Regions from separate parts of the Streptomyces sp. NPDC053755 genome, predicted to be linked through region 1. Evidence: riboswitches for the same ligand, from Rfam matches in the RefSeq annotation. Region 1 holds a riboswitch; the other holds the start of a gene.
The links. Region 1 has a riboswitch for cobalamin ahead of AB0K65_RS27170 (ABC transporter substrate-binding protein). Riboswitches for the same ligand answer to the same signal wherever they lie in the genome.
Positions count from the first base shown of each region.

Region 1 (5,209 bases):
GACATGGAGCGGGCCGACCTCGGTCCAGACGTGGCTGTCGGCGCCGACCGGTTCCACGCCCATGGCGAGACCGTGCCCGAAGCCCTTCAGCTGCATCGAGCCCGTACGCACTCCGGTCTGCCGGTCGATGCGGTTGAGGTACATGTTGCCCGCCGACGCCGTGGCCGAGCTCTCCACCTGGAGCACGAAGACGTGCCCGTTGACGGTGTCCGTCGCGATGGCCTGCGGAGCCGGGTTCTTCACCAGGTCCACGGTCTGGAGCAGCCTGCCCGTCACGCCGGACAGGTCGATGCCGTTGGTGTCCGTGTACGCCATGTTCCCTCCCCTGGGTCCTGTCCGGACCCGACCCGTCATGATCACACAGGTGTGCGAGGGGCCGAGCCGCCCCTCGCGACGGCGCGCGAGCCGGGGTGGGGAGGGCCGCACCGACCGGGCGGCTGGTCAGGCGGCTCGTTTCAGGCGGTACGGGTCAGCCGCCACACGTTGTCCACCCGGGTTCCGGACCTGCCGTCGGGCGAGGACAGGGCGCGCTCCACACCCTCCAGGGTGTCCACCCGCCAGGGGTGCGACAGGTCGAGCATCGCGAGCACGCCTTCGAGCGTGGGGAAATCGGCGTCGAACGGGTACTCGTGCTCCTCCATCCAGGAGGGCCACGCGGCGTGCATCGCGATGAGGAGGGTGCCGCCCGGCGCGACCGCTTCGGCGGCCGACCTGAGCACGCCCTCCTGGTCCAGGGCGACGGGCGACTGGAGGAACTGGGCGCTCACCAGACCGAACTCGCCCTTGGGGAAGGTCACTCCGAGTTCGTGCCGCTCGAAGGCCACGCGGTCGGCGAGACCCGCCTCGGCGGCGTGGGCCGCCGCCCGCTCGAGGGCGGTGGCGGAGATGTCCACGCCGGTCACCCGCCATCCGCGCGAGGCCAGCCACAGCACGTCACCTCCCTCACCGCAGCCCAGGTCCAGGGCGGTGCCCGGCTCCAGGCCGGCCGCCTCACGGACGAGGAGCGGGTTCGGGTCGCCGCTCCAGACGCGGGCGCTGGTGCTGTAGCGCTCTTCCCAGAACTCCGTCGGATCGGTGGGCTGCGAGGTCGGCATGAAGGCTCCTTCGGGATGGTCGCGCAGTGCCGGCGGCACCTGGGCCCAGAGTCGCCAAGGCGCGGAAAAACGTCAAACATGCTTGCCGATTCGGCAACTACGCGGCGGGGCCCGGGGCGTGCCCGCTTCCGTTCCGCTCGCGCGGAACCGTAGGATCACCTGGTCATCACCGCGACGGGAGACAGGAAGCCGGTGCGAATCCGGCACGGTCCCGCCACTGTGACCGGGGAGTGCACCCGTCGAGACGCCACTGAGCGCACGCGTGGGAAGGCTGGGGTGTACGCCGATCCGGGAGTCAGGAAACTGGCCTGTCGCGGGCCCGATCCGAGGAGCGCGGACTCCCCAGGAGGCTTTTCTTGTACCCCAGCACGTCCCGCGTGCCCGGCACGCCCCTCATCTCCGGGGCGCCTCGTACGCCCGGCACATGCCCCACCCCGCGCCGGCGTCCGGCCGCCCGTCCGCGACGCCGCTCCGTGCGCGCCGCGGCCCTGGCCCTCGCCCTGTCGGGAGTCCTGCTCACCGGCTGCGGCACCTCGCCGTCCACGGCCTCCGGCCCGAAGGGCCCCGCACCGGCCGCCAAGGGCTTCCCCGTCACCGTCGACAACTGCGGTACGCGCACCACGTACGACAAGCCACCCTCCCGGGTGGTGACGATCCACCAGCACCCCGCGGAGCTGATGCTGGCCCTCGGGCTGAAGAACCGGATGGTCGGCACGGCGTTCCCCGACTCGGACGTCCTGCCCGCTTTCCGGAAGGACTTCGCGGCGATCCCGGAACTGGCCAGGAAGGAGCCGTCGTTCGAGTCCGTCCTCGACGCGGAACCGGACTTCGTCTACGGCGGCTACGCCAGCGCGTTCTCCGAGAACGAGGGACGCTCGCGGAAGGCGTTCGCCGACGCCGGCATCGACACCTATCTCAACCGCGAGTACTGCGGGAAGAAGAAGGTGTCGATGACGGACACGTACGACGAGATCCGCGCGATCGGCTCGCTCTTCGGCGTTCCGGAGCGCGCCGACGCGCTGGTGGCCGACCTCCGGGGCCGCGTCGCGAAGACGACGGAGGCCGTCGAGGGCGCGCCCTCCGTCCCCGTCTTCGTGTACGACAGCGGCGACAAGTCCGCGTTCACCGCGGGGGGCAAGAGCCTCGGCACCGAGGTCATCCGGCTCGCCGGAGGCGCCAACGTCTTCGCCGACCTGGACGACGTCTTCGGTGACGTCTCCTGGGAACAGGTCGTCGCCCGCAAGCCGGAGGTCATCGCCATCTACGACTACGCGGGGGCGGACAGCGTCGAGCGGAAGAAGGAGTTCCTGCTGTCACAGCCGGCCCTCGCCGAGGTGCCGGCGGTACGGAACAAGCGCTTCGTGGTGCTGCCGCTGACCGCGACCCTGGTCGGGGTCCGCGCGCCGTACGCGGTGGAGGACCTCGCCCGCGGGCTGCATCCCGAGCGCTTCCGGTGACGGCCCCGGCCGACGCCGTGTCCGCCGCCGATTCCGTCCCCGTCTCCCCCGGCGCCCCCGCCCGGCCCGCGGATCCAGGCGCCCCGGGCGCCTCCGCGCGGGGCACGGCCCCGCACCGGGGGGCCGGGGCCCGCCGCCGCGCCTTCCCGGTCGCCCTCGCCGTCCTGGCGGTCGTGCTCCTGGCGTCGATGACGGCCGGCATGGCCGTCGGCTCGGTGCACGTGCCTCCCGGCCAGGTCTGGGGCATCGTGACGCACGCCCTCTTCGCCGACTGGTCGGAGCCCACCTGGTCGTCGGCGCGCGAGACCATCGTGCTCGACGTGCGGGCCCCGCGCGTGCTGCTGGGGGCGGTGACGGGCGCCGGGCTCGCGGTGGTGGGAACCGCCATGCAGGCCCTCGTGCGCAATCCCCTCGCGGAGCCGTACCTCCTGGGGGTGTCCTCGGGCGCCTCGCTGGGCGCCGTCGCGGTGATCGTCTTCGGGGTGAGCCTCTTCGGACCGGTCTCCCTGTCGGCCGCCGCGTTCGCCGGCGCCCTGCTGACCCTCCTGCTCGTGTACACCACGGCCCGGTCCGGCGGCCGGATCACCTCGGTGCGCCTGGTGCTGTCGGGGGTGGCGTTCGCCTCCGTCCTCACGGCGGTCATGGACGTCCTGCTGCTGACCAGCGACCGGGGCAACGAGGCACGGGCCGTCCTCGCCTGGACCCTCGGGGGGCTGGGCGGTGTCCAGTGGGGCACCCTGTGGCTGCCGGGCGCCGCGCTCGCGCTGGGCATCGCGGTCCTGCTGACGCGGGCCCGTTCGCTGAACCTGCTGCTGGCGGGTGAGGAGGCGGCCGCGACGATGGGACTCGACGTGGCCCGGTTCCGGGCCCGCACATTCGTGCTGCTCTCGCTGGTCACCGGGGTCCTGGTGGCGGCCGCCGGGCCGATCGGGTTCGTGGGGCTGATGATGCCGCACACCGTGCGGCTCTTCGTCGGCGGCGACCACCGCCGGGTGCTGCCGACGGCAGCCCTGGGCGGAGCCGTGTTCCTGGTCTGGGCGGACATCGCGGCGCGGACGATCGCGGCGCCGATGGAGATTCCCGTCGGTGTCCTCACGGCGCTGTGCGGGGGCCCGTTCTTCCTGTGGCTCATGCGCCGGGACGCCCGGCGCACGGCCGACCGGGGAGCGCCGTGACGGCGGCCGAACTCGTCGTCGAGGGCGTCACGCTCGCGGCGGGGGCGCGCCGGCTCGTACGGGACGTCTCGCTGACCGCCCGGCCCGGCGAGGTGATCGGCCTCGTCGGGCCCAACGGCAGTGGCAAGTCCAGCCTCCTGCGGGCCGTCTACCGCGTGCTGCGCCCGGAGGGCGGGAGCGTGCGGGTGGACGGCACGGAGGTCCGGTCGATGCCGGTCCGGCGGCTCGCCCGAACGCTGGCCGCCGTGGTGCAGGAGAGCGGTGCGGACTTCGACCTGACCGTGCGGGACGTGGTCTCCATGGGACGCACGCCGCACAAGCGGCTCTTCGACGGCGACACCGGGGAGGACGCCCGGATCGTCGGGTCGGCGCTGGAATCGGTGGACGCCGCCGAACTGGCCGACCGCTCCTTCGACCGGCTGTCCGGCGGCGAACGCCAGCGCGTGCTCATCGCCCGCGCACTGGCCCAGCAGCCCGCCCTGCTGGTCATGGACGAGCCGACCAACCACCTGGACATCCGCCACCAGCTGGAGGTGCTGGGTCTCGTGCGCCGGCTCCCGGCCACGGTCCTGGTCGCCCTCCACGACCTGAACCTCGCCGCCTTCTACTGCGACCGCCTCTACGTCCTGCGTGAGGGAGCGGTCACCGCCACGGGCACGCCCGCGGAGGTGCTCACCCCGGACCTGCTGCGGCGGGTGTACGGGGTGACGGCCGAGGTCACCGTCCACCCGCGCACGGGAGCGCCGCAGGTGACCTTCCTGCCCGGGGAGGCCGACCTGCCCGCCCCTGCGTCGGAGCGGCGCTGAGCAGGGCGTCGCCGTCCCGTGGGCGATCCGCAGCGCCACGACCGCCGCCGCACCCGCCGCGGCTCCGCACCCGGGGCGCCGGGCGTGCGTCCCGGCCGACGCCGGGACGCACGGCACCCCGGGCCGGTCAGGTGAGCTTGAAGAAGAGTGTGTCCTGGGTGTACCAGTCGACGTTCTTCGTGGCCGTCTGCCACTCGTCGTGCTCGAAGTCCAGCTTCTCTATCAGTTCCCGGACGTCGTAGCGGAAGTCCGGGTCCATCCGGTCCAGGACCGAGCGGTAGGCGTCGGCGGCCGCCTTGGTCTTCGCCAGCGGCAGGTGCCCGATGGCGGGGTATCCGTCCATCGCGTACGGAAGGAAGGGGAACTCGTCGGGCAGCCCGCCGTAGAGGTACCCGTGGGGCAGGAGGTCGGCGGGCACGCCGAGTCGGCGCATCTCGTCGTCCACCAGGCCGAAGAACGTCGAGGGCTTGGAGTAGGTGCCCAGGTGGGAGGGGTCGGAGGCGTTGCGGTCGATGATGTGCTGCATCGCCGCGTGGTAGGCGTTGCCCGCGCAGTCCGCGTCCGAGTTCGTGTGCCCGGCGAGGAGGTGGTCGAGGGCGTCGGGGATGGACAGCCCCCAGTCGACGCCCTGGGCGTCGAGGGAATCCTGGTGTGCCCGGGCGTAGGTGCGGATGCCG
Region 1 covers NZ_JBFASK010000036.1:36,996-42,204, forward strand. The annotation lists gene AB0K65_RS27160 (hypothetical protein) at 1-315, opposite strand, end outside; gene AB0K65_RS27165 (methyltransferase domain-containing protein) at 456-1,094, opposite strand; cobalamin riboswitch at 1,238-1,421, shown strand; gene AB0K65_RS27170 (ABC transporter substrate-binding protein) at 1,568-2,551, shown strand; gene AB0K65_RS27175 (iron ABC transporter permease) at 2,569-3,726, shown strand; gene AB0K65_RS27180 (ABC transporter ATP-binding protein) at 3,723-4,532, shown strand; gene AB0K65_RS27185 (hypothetical protein) at 4,660-5,209, opposite strand, start outside.

Region 2 (5,209 bases), on a different contig from region 1:
TCGATGCGGGAGGGCAGCACGGCCACCGAGAAGTAGGGGACCGAGGCCGGGTCGACCTCGGCCAGCGTCGCCGTCCGCTCGCCGGCCATGAACGCCCGCTCGACGTATCGCGCGTCGTCGAGCCGGCCGGCCCGCTCCAGGGCGCGCCGCACGGTCGGGAAGGTCCGCCCCAGCTTCATCACGACCGCCGAGTCGGTGCCCGCGAGCCGGGCCGTCAGCTCGTCCTCCGGCAGCGTGCCGGGGATGATCGTCAGGACCTCCTCCGCCTCGCACAGCGGCTCGCCGAGCCGGGCGGCGGCGGCGCTCACCGAGGTCACGCCGGGGATGACCGTCGTGTCGTAGCGGTGTGCAAGACGCTTGTGCATGTGCTGGTACGAGCCGTAGAAGAGCGGGTCCCCCTCGGCGAGGACGGCGACCGTGCGGCCCGCGTCCAGGTGGGCGGCGAGCCGTGCCGACGCCTCTTCGTAGAAGTCGTCGAGCGCGCCCCGGTAGCCGCCGGGATGGTCGGTGGTCTCCACGGTGAGCGGGTACATCAGCCGCTCCTCGACGTGGTCCTCGCGGATGTGCTCGGCCGCGATGGAGCGGGCGATGGACCGGCCGTGGCGGGCCGAGTGGTACGCGATCACGTCGGCGGCCGCGATGGCCCTCACGGCGGCGACGGTCATCAGGTTCGGGTCGCCGGGGCCGAGCCCGACCCCGTACAGCTTGCCGCTCATGCCTGGATCTCCGCCTCGGTCGCGATCGCGTTGACGGCGGCGGCCGTCATGGCGCTGCCGCCGCGCCGTCCCCGGACGACGAGGTGGTCGACGCCGGAGGCGTGCGCGGCCAGCGCGTCCTTGGACTCGGCGGCGCCGATGAAGCCGACCGGTATGCCGAGGACGGCCGCCGGGCGGCCGGCGCCCTGCTCGATCATCTCCAGGAGGCGGAAGAGGGCGGTGGGCGCGTTGCCGATGGCGACGACCGAGCCTTCGAGGCGGTCGCGCCACAGCTCCAGGGCCGCCGCGCTGCGGGTCGTGCCGAGTTCGGCGGCGAGGGCGGGCACGGAGGGGTCGGAGAGGGTGCAGACCACGTCGTTGTCGGCGGGCAGCCGCTTGCGGGTCACCCCGCTGGCCACCATCTGCGCGTCGCAGAGGATCGGCGCGCCGGCGCGCAGGGCGGCGCGGGCGCGCGAGACGACCTCGGGCGAGTAGGCGAGGTCACGGACGAGGTCGACCATGCCGCAGGCGTGGATCATCCGGACCGCGACCTGGCTGACGTCGGCGGGCAGACCCGCGAGATCCGCCTCGGCGCGGATCGTGGCAAAGGACTGGCGGTAGATCTCCGCGCCGTCCTTCTCGTAGTCGAACATCCTGTTGCTCTCGCTCATCTCGTGGTGGGTGTACGGGCTGTCGCCACAGCGGCCGCCAGTTGCGTTCTCGGGGTGGGGACGCCGTCGACCTCGTACGTTCCGTCGCCGGTGGCGACGACGTCGACCCAGGTGCCCTTGGGGTGGCCGCAGCGCCGTGCGCAGCCGGAGAAGTGGACGGGGAGCCCGCCCGCGCCGTGGCCGGGGGTCGCGTCCGCCCGGACGTCGGCGAGCGACTTGGCGCACCCGGGCCGTCCGGTGCACGCGCCCACGCCGAGCCACGGGGAGCCGGCGCGGGTGATCAGTCCGGCCTCGGCGAGGGCGTCGAGCCGCGCCCCGGCGGCCGCGCGGTCGGCGAGGCCGGTCACGACGGCTCCGCGCCACGGAGTGAGCCGCAGCTCGCCGTCGTCGCCGTCGTCGGGAGCGAGGGCGCGCAGCTGCGCGGAGGTGAGGCGGCCGAGCGGGACGGCGACGGCGACGGCGTGCTTCCCGGTCAGGGGGTGGGCGTGGACGCCGGGGAGCGGGGCCGCGCCGCCGCTGTCCGGACCCGCCGCGCCGGGAGCGTCCGGCCCCACGGGTGCGGCCGGGACGCCCGCGCGGTCGAGCGCGGCCGCGAGGTCCGGCGCGACGCCCTCGGGGAGTTCGCGCACACGCCAGGCGCCCGTGCCGGCCTCGCGGGCGGCGGCCAGGAAGGCGTCGGCGGCCGCGAGGGCGGCGCGGGGCGCGTCGGCGGCCGCGACCCGGAAGACCCGGCACCCGGCGACCCGCAGCAGCGCGCCGGATCCGGAGGCCCGTGACGAGGTCGCGGGCGGCGCGGAGAGGGCGGAGGAGTGCCCGGACGTTGAGAACAACGTCACATCCGCGCCGAGTCCGCCGACGTCGTCGCGCCCGTCGTCCAGGGCGAAGAGAAAACGACCGGAAAGCGCCGTCGTCCAGTCCCGCGAGCACAGCAGGGCGTCCAGCTCGCGCGCCCACAACTGCACGTCCTGGCAGCCGTTTCCGTCGACTCCGGCCAGGGGTGAGGCGACGATGTTCCGGACGCGCTCGTGGGTCACGGAGGGCAGCAGTCCGGCCGGGGCCAGCAGCCCGGCGAGGGCCGCCCCGCAGTCCTCGCCGAGGCCGCGCAGCTCCACGTTCCCCCGTGAGGTGACGCTGATCCGGCCGTCGCCCAGCTCGTCCGCGGCCAGGGCCAGACACCGCACCTGACGTGCCGTCAACTTTCCCGCGGGCAGGCGCAATCGCGCCAGGCGGCCGTCGTCGGCGGGGTGCAGTCGCAGCGCCCCGGGGCAGGCATCGCCACGGTCCCGTATGAGAGGTTCGCCCTGGTTGGGCGTTGTGGGTGGGGTGGGCGGCATGGCGGCGAGCATACCCACGAGGATCCGGCCGACCCTTCGGGCCGCCGCGCGCAGGATCTACTATGCAGACGGCATGGGGTCCCAGGACCCCGGGGAGGAAGCCCGGTGAGATTCCGGCGCGGTCCCGCCACTGTGAGCCCGTCCCGGAAACGGGGGCCGGGTGAGTCAGGAACTCCCGCCGTCCACACGACCACCCGGGGCGCGGACAACCCCGAGGAAGGCCTGCGCTCGCATGCGAATTCTGTTGCTGTCGCACTCCGACACCGACCTGCTCAGCGCCCGCGCGGCCGGCGGCCCGGTCGCCTACCGGTTCGCCAACCCCTCCCGCCTCGGCCTCGACGAGCTGCCGGGCCTCCTCGACGACACCGACCTCGTCGTCGTCCGCCTCCTCGGCGGGCTGCGCGCGTGGGAGGACGGACTGGACGCCCTCCTCGCCGAGGGCCAGGCCCGTCCCGTGGTCGTCCTCAGCGGCGAACAGGCCCCCGACGCGCAGCTCATGGAGGCCTCCACGGTCCCCATCGGCGTGGCCACCGAGGCCCACGCCTACCTGGCGCACGGCGGCCCGGACAACCTGGAGCAGCTCGCCCGGTTCCTCGCCGACACCGTGCTGCTCACCGGCCACGGCTTCGAGGCCCCGGCCGCCGCCCCCACCTGGGGGCCCCTGGAGCGCGAGCCGGGGAACGCCGACGGCCCCACGGTCGCCGTGCTCTACTACCGCGCCCACCACATGAGCGGAAACACCGCCTTCATCGGCGCCCTGTGCGACGCCCTCGAGGACGCCGGCGCCCGCCCGCTCCCGCTGTACGTCGCCTCCCTGCGCGCTCCCGAGCCCGAGCTGCTCGACCGGCTGCGCGGCGCCGACGCGATCGTCACCACCGTCCTCGCGGCCGGCGGCACCAAGCCCGCCGAGGCCCAGGCGGGCGGGGACGAGGAGGCCTGGGACGCCGGCGCGCTCGCCGCCCTCGACGTGCCGATCCTCCAGGCGCTCTGCCTCACCGGCTCGCGCGCGGCCTGGGAGGAGAGCGACGAGGGGCTCTCCCCGCTGGACGCCGCCGGCCAGGTCGCCGTCCCCGAGTTCGACGGCCGGCTGATCACCGTCCCGTTCTCCTTCAAGGAGATCGACGAGGACGGCCTGCCCGCGTACGTCGCCGACGCCGAGCGCGCGGCCCGCGTCGCCGGGATCGCCGTCCGCCACGCCCGCCTGCGGCACATCCCGAACGCCGAGAAGAAGCTCGCCCTGGTCCTCTCCGCGTACCCGACCAAGCACTCCCGGATCGGCAACGCGGTCGGTCTCGACACCCCCGCCTCCGCCGTGGCGCTGCTGCGGCGCCTGCGCGAGGAGGGGTACGACTTCGGGCCCGAGGACGAGATCCCCGGTCTGGTCTCCGGCGACGGCGACGAGCTGATCTACGCCCTGATCGAGGCCGGCGGCCACGACCGGGACTGGCTGACGGAGGAGCAGCTCGCCCGCAACCCCGTCCGCATCCCGGCGGCCGACTACAAGCGCTGGTACGCGACCCTGCCCGAGGAGCTGCGCCGCCACGTCGAGGAGCACTGGGGCCCGGCGCCCGGCGAGATGTTCCTGGACCGCTCCCGCAACCCGGAGGGCGACATCGTCCTCGCGGCCCTGCGGCGCGGGAACCTGCTGATCCTCATCCAGCCGCCGCGCGGCTTCGGCGAGAACCCGATCGCGATCTACCACGATCCCGATCTTCCGCCGTCCCACCACTACCTCGCCGCCTACCGCTGGATCGCCGCCCGCGCCGAGGACGGCGGCTTCGGGGCGGACGCGATGGTCCACCTCGGCAAGCACGGCAACCTCGAGTGGCTGCCCGGCAAGAACGCCGGCCTCTCCGCCGCCTGCGGCCCGGACGCCGCTCTCGGCGACCTCCCGCTGGTCTACCCCTTCCTGGTCAACGACCCGGGGGAGGGCACCCAGGCCAAGCGGCGGGTGCACGCCACGCTCGTCGACCACCTGGTGCCGCCGATGGCCCGCGCCGACTCCTACGGCGACATCGCGCGCCTGGAGCAGCTGCTCGACGAGTACGCGCAGATCTCCTCCATGGACCCCTCGAAGCTGCCGGCGATCCGCGCCCAGATCTGGACGCTGATCCAGGCCGCCAAGCTCGACCACGACCTGGGGATGGAGGACCGGCCCGACGACGACGGCTTCGACGACTTCCTGCTGCACGTCGACGGCTGGCTCTGCGAGGTCAAGGACGCGCAGATCAGGGACGGTCTGCACGTGCTCGGCGGGGCGCCGAAGGGCGAGGCGCGGGTCAACCTCGTGCTGTCGATCCTGCGCGCCCGGCAGATCTGGGGCGGCACGCAGGCGCTCCCCGGCCTCCGCGAGGCCCTGGGGCTCGACGAGTCGGCCGCGACGCTGCGGACCGCGGACGAGGCGGAGGAGAAGGCCAGGGAGCTGGTCGAGGCGCTGGAGGCCGCGGACTGGTCCGTGGACGCCGTCGCCGGGATCGCCGGCGGATACGGCCCCGAGGTCGCGGACGTC
Region 2 covers NZ_JBFASK010000001.1:286,642-291,850, reverse strand. The annotation lists gene AB0K65_RS01285 (precorrin-2 C(20)-methyltransferase) at 1-716, opposite strand, end outside; gene AB0K65_RS01280 (precorrin-8X methylmutase) at 713-1,348, opposite strand; gene cobG (precorrin-3B synthase) at 1,363-2,712, opposite strand; cobalamin riboswitch at 2,753-2,898, shown strand; gene cobN (cobaltochelatase subunit CobN) at 2,933-5,209, shown strand, end outside.
Region 2: linked by a shared signal. The riboswitch ahead of cobN (cobaltochelatase subunit CobN) and the one ahead of AB0K65_RS27170 (ABC transporter substrate-binding protein) in region 1 are both predicted to bind cobalamin.